2 regions of the Nesterenkonia halotolerans genome follow, and region 1 is predicted to be linked to the other one. Evidence: predicted binding sites of a transcription regulator. Region 1 holds the regulator's gene; the other holds the start of a gene.

Region 1 (3,370 bases):
GGTCCTCGGCAGGGGTCAGGGGAGGTGCTGCGGCAGCAGAGCCCTTCAGGCGCTCGGAGGAATCCGATCTGGCGTACTGCCTCGATCGGTCGCCCTGGGGTTCCTGGTTATGCGCCACTTCACCTCCGTGATTCAGGTGTCAGACTCTCGTACACCTACATGCTTCAGGTGTGAATTCTAGCGAATCTCCCTGGATGGACACTGGCCTCGGGCTGCGTGTCGGAGTCTCATTGGACACAACGGCTCGTGCTCAGTCCTCCACTGTGACGAAGTCGATGAGCTCCTCGACCCGCCCCAGCAGCGAAGGTTCCAGATCGGCGTAGCTGGTGACCTGACCGAGAATCCGTTTCCATCCCTGGGCGATGTCACGCTGCTGGGCATGTGGCCAGCCCAGCGCCTTGAGCGTGCCGACCTTGATGTCCTCGCTGCGCGGGATGTCGGGCCAGCGCTGCAGACCGAGCAGGTGCGGCTTCACCGCCTGCCAGACATCCACATAGGGGTGTCCGAGCACCAGCAGGTTTCCTCTGGCCCCCGAGGCCTGCATCGCCTCCCGGGCGATCCGTGTCTCTTTTGACCCCGGAACGAGATGGTCCAGCAGCACGCCCACCCGGCGTCGCGGGCCGGGCTGAAACTCACGGACCGCCGCGAGCAGGTCATCGGCGCCGTGCAGCGGCTCCACGACGATACCCTCGATCCGCAGGTCCTCGCCCCACACCTTCTCGACCAGCTCCGCGTCGTGGGTGCCTTCGACCCAGATGCGTGAGGCCCGGGCCACGCGTGCCCGCACATCTGCCACCGCCACGGAGCCTGACGCGGTGCGCGTGGGCACGGGGGCCGCGGCGCGCGGCGTCGGGGGAGTCAGCTCGACCGGCTGGCCCTCATAGAGGAAGCCGTACCCCAGGGGGAAGGAGCGGATCTTTCCCCTGCGGTCCTCCAGGCTCACCACGCGCACGCCGCCGGAAGCCTCGACGGAAACCACTGCGCCGACCCAGCCTGACTCGACCTCCTCGATCACCGTGCCAGGGTCCGCTGGGAGCGGCTGGACCGTGATCTGCTGCGAAGCGCGCAGGCTCGAGAGGTCCTGCGCGCCCCACCCAGGTGAGGAGGAGGAACGTCTGCCGGGGAAGTGAGATGCGCTCATGGTCACCCATTGTAGAATTAGCACTTGTACTCATCGAGTGCCAGAGGTTCAGGAGGCCCGAGCAGCATGTCAGACACCCGCCGTCTGCAGGTCCTGCGTGCCATCGTCGAGGACTACGTCCAGACCCGGGAGCCGGTGGGCTCCCGCGCGCTGGTGGAGCGCCATGACCTGGAGGTGTCCCCCGCCACGATCCGCAACGACATGGCCCACCTCGAAGAGGAGGGTCTCATCGCGGCCCCGCACACCTCGGCCGGGAGGATCCCTACCGATCTGGGCTACCGCCGGTTCGTGGACAAGATCACCGAGGTGCGACCCCTCTCGGCGGCAGAGCGCCGGGCGATGGACACCCTGGTCGAGTCCGCCGACGATCATGACTCGATGCTGGAACAGACCGTGCGTCTGCTGGCCATGCTCACCAATCAGGTGGCCGTGATCCAGCATCCACAGCGCTCCACCGCGACTATCCGGCACATCGACGTCGTCTCCATGTCCCCGCACAAGGCGCTCACCGTCGTGATCCTCTCCTCGGGCAAGGTGGAGCAGCGCATGGTCACACTCGCGGATGCGATCGGTGACGACTCGCTGCACCGGCTGGGCCAGGTGCTCTCGAACGAACTCTTCAACCGCCGGATCTCCACGCTTCCGCTGCCTGTGGATACCCTGATCAGCCGCGTGGAGCCGGTGCTGCGTCCCTCGATGGCGGTGATCGCGCAAGCGGTGGAGACCATCCTGGAGTCGGGCCGCGTAGATCGCATCATCATGGCCGGGACTGCTAACCTCGCCAGGTCGGGCCGCGACCTCGGGCCCTCCATCGGTCCCATCCTTGAAGCGCTTGAGGAACAAGTCGTGCTGCTTCGGTTGTTGACCGAGATGGAGCAGGACCGGCGAGGCCTCTCGATCCGGATCGGTCACGAGACGAGTCACGACTCGCTGGTCGAGACCGCCGTCGTCGCTGCCGAGTACGGCACCCATGCAGGTGCCGAGGGCGCCAAGCTCGGCGTCGTCGGTCCTACCCGCATGGACTACGGCTCCACAATGTCCGCAGTGCGCGCCATGGCGCGCTACCTGTCCCGAATTCTTTCCGAAGGGTGAACGTCTACGAAGATGACGACTGACTACTACGAAGCGCTCGGCGTCAGCCGTTCGGCGTCGACCGAAGAGATCAAGAAGGCCTACCGCAAACAGGCCCGCAAGCTCCACCCTGACGTGAACCCCTCCGAGGACGCCGCCGAGCAGTTCAAGGTGCTCGGCCGCGCCTACGAGGTGCTCTCGGATTCGCAGAAGCGGCAGAACTACGACGCGACCGGTGACGAGAACGGCCGCTCCGGCTTCCCCGGCGGCGGCGCCGGCGGAGGGTTCGGCGGATTCGGCGACATCTTCGAGACCTTCTTCGGCGGGGGAGGCGGAGGCCCCGCCTCCCGCACCCGCCGCGGCCAGGACTCGCTGATCCGCGTGCGCATCGACCTGCGCGATGCGGTCTTCGGGACCACCAAGGAGGTCGAAGTCGAGACGGCCGTGACCTGCACCGTCTGTGACGGCTCCTGCTCACGTCCGGGCAGCTCGCCGACCACCTGCCCGGACTGCCATGGCCAGGGTCAGGTGCAGCGCCCCATGCGCTCGATCCTCGGCACCGTCATCCAGACCCAGACCTGCGCGCGCTGCGCCGGGTTCGGCAGCATCATCGAAGATCCCTGCCAGGAGTGCGATGGTCAGGGCCGGGTCCGTGAGCGCAAGTCGCTCAAGGTCAAGGTTCCCGCCGGCGTCGACCGCGGCAACCGGATCCACCTGGCCGGCGAGGGAGAGGCCGGCCTGGCCGGCGGACCCTCCGGCGACCTGTTCATCGAGGTGGAGGTCAAGCCGCACGAGGTCTTCACCCGCCGGGGCAACGATCTCCACGCCACCGTCTCGATCCCGATGACGGCAGCGGCGCTGGGCACCACGGTGGAGCTGGACACCTTCGACGGCGCCGAGGCGCTCACCGTGAAGCCGGGCACCCAGTCCGGCGAGGTCCTCACGCTCAAGGAGCGCGGCGTCACGCACCTGCGCGGCGGCGGTCGCGGCGCGCTGAAGGTGCACCTGAAGGTGGAGACCCCGACCAAGGTCTCGGACCGTGAGGCCGAGCTGCTGCGGGAGCTCGCCGCCGAGCGCGGAGAAGAGCGCGGAGAGTCCACCACCGAGCACCGCGGCGTCTTCGCCAAGCTGCGGGAACGCTGGGACGCCCTCTGAGAT
Region 2 (3,370 bases), on a different contig from region 1:
GTCCCCGAAACCGGGGGCCTTGACTGCGACCACGTTGAGCGTGCCGCGCAGCTTGTTCACCACGAGGGTGGAGAGGGCTTCGCCCTCGACGTCCTCAGAGATGATGAACAGCGGGCGCTTGGCCTGCAGGACCTTCTCCAGCACGGGCAGGAACTCGGCCATGTTGGAGATCTTGCCCTGGTTGATCAGGATCAGCGGATCTTCGAGCACGGCTTCCTGGCGCTCGGCGTCGGTGACGAAGTGCGGGGACAGGTAGCCCTTGTCGAACTGCATGCCCTCGGTGATCTCCAGCTCCGTGGAGGTGGAGGATCCCTCTTCGATGGTGATGACGCCGTCGGTGCCCACCGCGTCGAATGCGCGGGCCAGCAGTTCGCCGACCTCGTCATTCTGTGCGGAGATGGCGGCCACGTTGGCCGCCTGCTGGCCCTCGACATCGCGAGCGTTCTCGCGCAGTCGGCGAGTCACAGCGGCCACCGAGGTTTCGATGCCGCGCTTGATCTCGCTGGGGGCTGCGCCGGCTGCCACGTTGCGCAGGCCTTCCTTGACCAGAGCCTGGGCGAGGACGGTTGCGGTGGTGGTGCCGTCGCCTGCGACGTCGTTGGTCTTGGTGGCGACTTCCTTGGCCAGCTGCACGCCGAGGTTTTCGTAGGGGTCCTCGACCTCCACCTCACGGGCGATGGTCACGCCGTCGTTGGTGATGGTCGGAGCGCCCCAGGACTTGTCCAGGACCACGTTGCGGCCCTTGGGGCCGAGCGTGACCTTGACCGTGTCTGCAAGCTTATCGATGCCGGCTTCCAGAGCGCGGCGTGCAGCATCACTGAATTCAAGCTGCTTTGCCATGTATTACTGCTCCTTTGAGAGTGTGAGAATCGGATCCAAATGAGGTCCGTGAAGAGACTTCAGCGGTCCGTTCTTACTTCTCGATGATGGCCAGGACGTCGCGAGCGTTGAGCACGAGGTACTCTTCGCCGCTGACTTTGACCTCGGTGCCGCCGAACTTCGAGTAGATGACGACGTCGCCCTCGGAGACGTCAACGGGGATGCGCTTGCCCTTTTCGTCGAAACGACCTGGGCCTACTGCGACGACCTTGCCCTCCTGGGGCTTTTCCTTGGCGGTGTCCGGGATGACCAGACCGGAAGCGGTGGTCTGCTCTGCTTCCAGGGGGCGGACAACAATGCGATCCTCGAGAGGCTTGATGGAGACTGACACGTCAGTACTCTCCTTTGCGTGGGGTGGAATCGGTCAATGGCACAGGCCCGTACCGGGCATCCCGGTGACGCCGGGGTGCTTGACAGGCCGAAATCTGTTGCACGCCTTAGGAGTGGCCAACCGTCGTCGCGGTGCCGGATGGTGCCCCGTCAGGCTGATATCCGCAGGTTGACGGCCCGCGGACACGCTGGCACCCGAGGGTCTCGAGTGCTAAGTGAAACTTTATAGACGGGCTTAGCACTCGGTCAAGCAGAGTGCTAAGGCTTTGGCTACGGGCGGACGTGCACGGGACGTAGACTTGGGGCCGAGCCACCCGCTTTTGACCCGAGAGGCACCACTGTGACTGAAACTCATCAGGAGCCGCGCGCGGCCGCCGGCGCGGAGCACGATCCCTTCGGATTCGTCGGACTGACCTACGACGACGTCCTTCTGCTCCCCGGTGCCACCGATGTCATCCCCTCGGAGGCCGACACCTCCACCCGGTTCTCCCGGAACATCACCCTGCAGTCACCGCTGGCCTCGGCGGCCATGGACACCGTGACCGAGGCCCCGATGGCGATCGCCATGGCACGCCAGGGCGGCATCGGCATCCTGCACCGCAACCTCTCGATCGAGGACCAGGCCCGCCAGGTGGACAAGGTCAAGCGTTCCGAGTCCGGGATGATCAGCGATCCGGTGACGATCACCCCGGATGCCACCATCGCCGACCTCGACGAGCTCTGCGCCCACTACCGCGTCTCCGGGCTTCCCGTGGTCGACGCCGAATCCAAGCTGCTGGGCATCATCACCAACCGGGACACCCGCTTCATCCCGCGCGAGCAGTATCTGACCACCAAGGTCTACGAGAAGATGACCCCCCAGCCGCTGATCACTGCCCGGGTCGGGATCCCCAACGAAGAGGTGCTGCGGATCTTCTCCGAGCACCGCGTGGAGAAGCTGCCGCTCGTCGACGACGCCGGCGTGCTCCAGGGCCTGATCACCATCAAGGACTTCGACAAGGCCGACCGCTACCCGCAGGCCACCAAGGATGAGGAAGGCCGGCTGCGCGTAGGTGCGGCCGTGGGCTTCTTCGGTGAAGGCTTCGAGCGGGCCATGACGCTGGTGGAGGCAGGTGTGGACGCCCTTGTGGTGGACACCGCGAATGGTCACACCCGAGGCGTGCTCGACATGATCGCCCGGCTCAAGGCAGAGCCGCGCGCCGCCGGAGTGGATGTCATCGGCGGCCAGGCCGCGACCCGCGAAGCCGCGCAGGCCATCATCGATGCCGGCGCGGACGCCATCAAGGTCGGCGTCGGTCCAGGCTCCATCTGCACCACCCGCATCGTGGCCGGTGTGGGTGTCCCGCAGGTCACCGCCATCTACGAGTCCTCCAAGGCGGCGATCCCGGCCGGCGTTCCGCTGATCGCCGACGGCGGGCTGCAGCACTCCGGAGACATCGGCAAGGCCCTGGTCGCCGGTGCCGACTCGGTGATGCTCGGATCCCTGCTGGCGGGCTCCGCAGAATCCCCCGGAGACCTGGTCTTCTACAACGGCAAGCAGTTCAAGGCATACCGCGGCATGGGCTCAATGGGCGCCATGCAGACCCGCGGGAAGAACACCTCCTTCTCCAAGGACCGCTACTTCCAGGCCGATGTTCCCTCCGATGAGAAGCTCATCCCCGAGGGGATCGAGGGCCAGGTGCCCTACCGCGGCCCGCTCGAGGTGGTGTTCCACCAGCTCACCGGCGGTCTGCGGCAGACCATGTTCTACGTGGGCGCGCACACCACCGGCGAGCTCAGGAACAAGGGCAAGTTCGTGCGGATCACGTCCGCCGGACTCAAGGAATCGCACCCGCATGACATCATGATGACGGTGGAAGCGCCGAACTACCGGCGCTAGTAAAGGAGCTGTTTTGAGCAACGAGATCCCCATCGGCCTGGCCAAGAACGGTCGAAGGGCCTGGGCGCTGGACGATGTCGCCATCGTCCCGAACCGGCGTACTCGCAGCCCGCAGGACGTGAGCCTGGACTGGCGCATCGACGCCTACTCCTTCAACATGCCGGTGATCGGTGCGCCTATGGACTCGGTCATGTCCCCAGCCACCGCCATCGAACTGGGCAAGCAGGGCGGCCTGGGCGTGCTGAACCTGGAGGGGCTGTGGACCCGCTACGAGGATCCCGA

The links. Region 1 encodes HrcA, which represses chaperone genes, less so after heat shock. Its sites were predicted from a motif close to TTNGCACTCGNNNNNNNCGAGTGCNAA; they were not measured.
Region 2: a site for HrcA is predicted at 1,445-1,471, ahead of groES (co-chaperone GroES). Genes of this name have one in related genera too.

What each region holds. Positions count from the first base shown of each region.
Region 1 covers NZ_JADBEE010000001.1:597,847-601,216, reverse strand. Annotated here, with positions in the region: gene H4W26_RS02765 (DUF4870 domain-containing protein) at 1-118, opposite strand, end outside; gene H4W26_RS02760 (DUF3097 domain-containing protein) at 251-1,141, opposite strand; gene hrcA (heat-inducible transcriptional repressor HrcA) at 1,208-2,233, shown strand; gene dnaJ (molecular chaperone DnaJ) at 2,246-3,367, shown strand; gene H4W26_RS02745 (16S rRNA (uracil(1498)-N(3))-methyltransferase) at 3,369-3,370, shown strand, end outside.
Region 2 covers NZ_JADBEE010000002.1:249,305-252,674, forward strand. Annotated here, with positions in the region: gene groL (chaperonin GroEL) at 1-840, opposite strand, end outside; gene groES (co-chaperone GroES) at 914-1,210, opposite strand; gene guaB (IMP dehydrogenase) at 1,550-3,088, shown strand; gene H4W26_RS11370 (GuaB3 family IMP dehydrogenase-related protein) at 3,102-3,370, shown strand, end outside.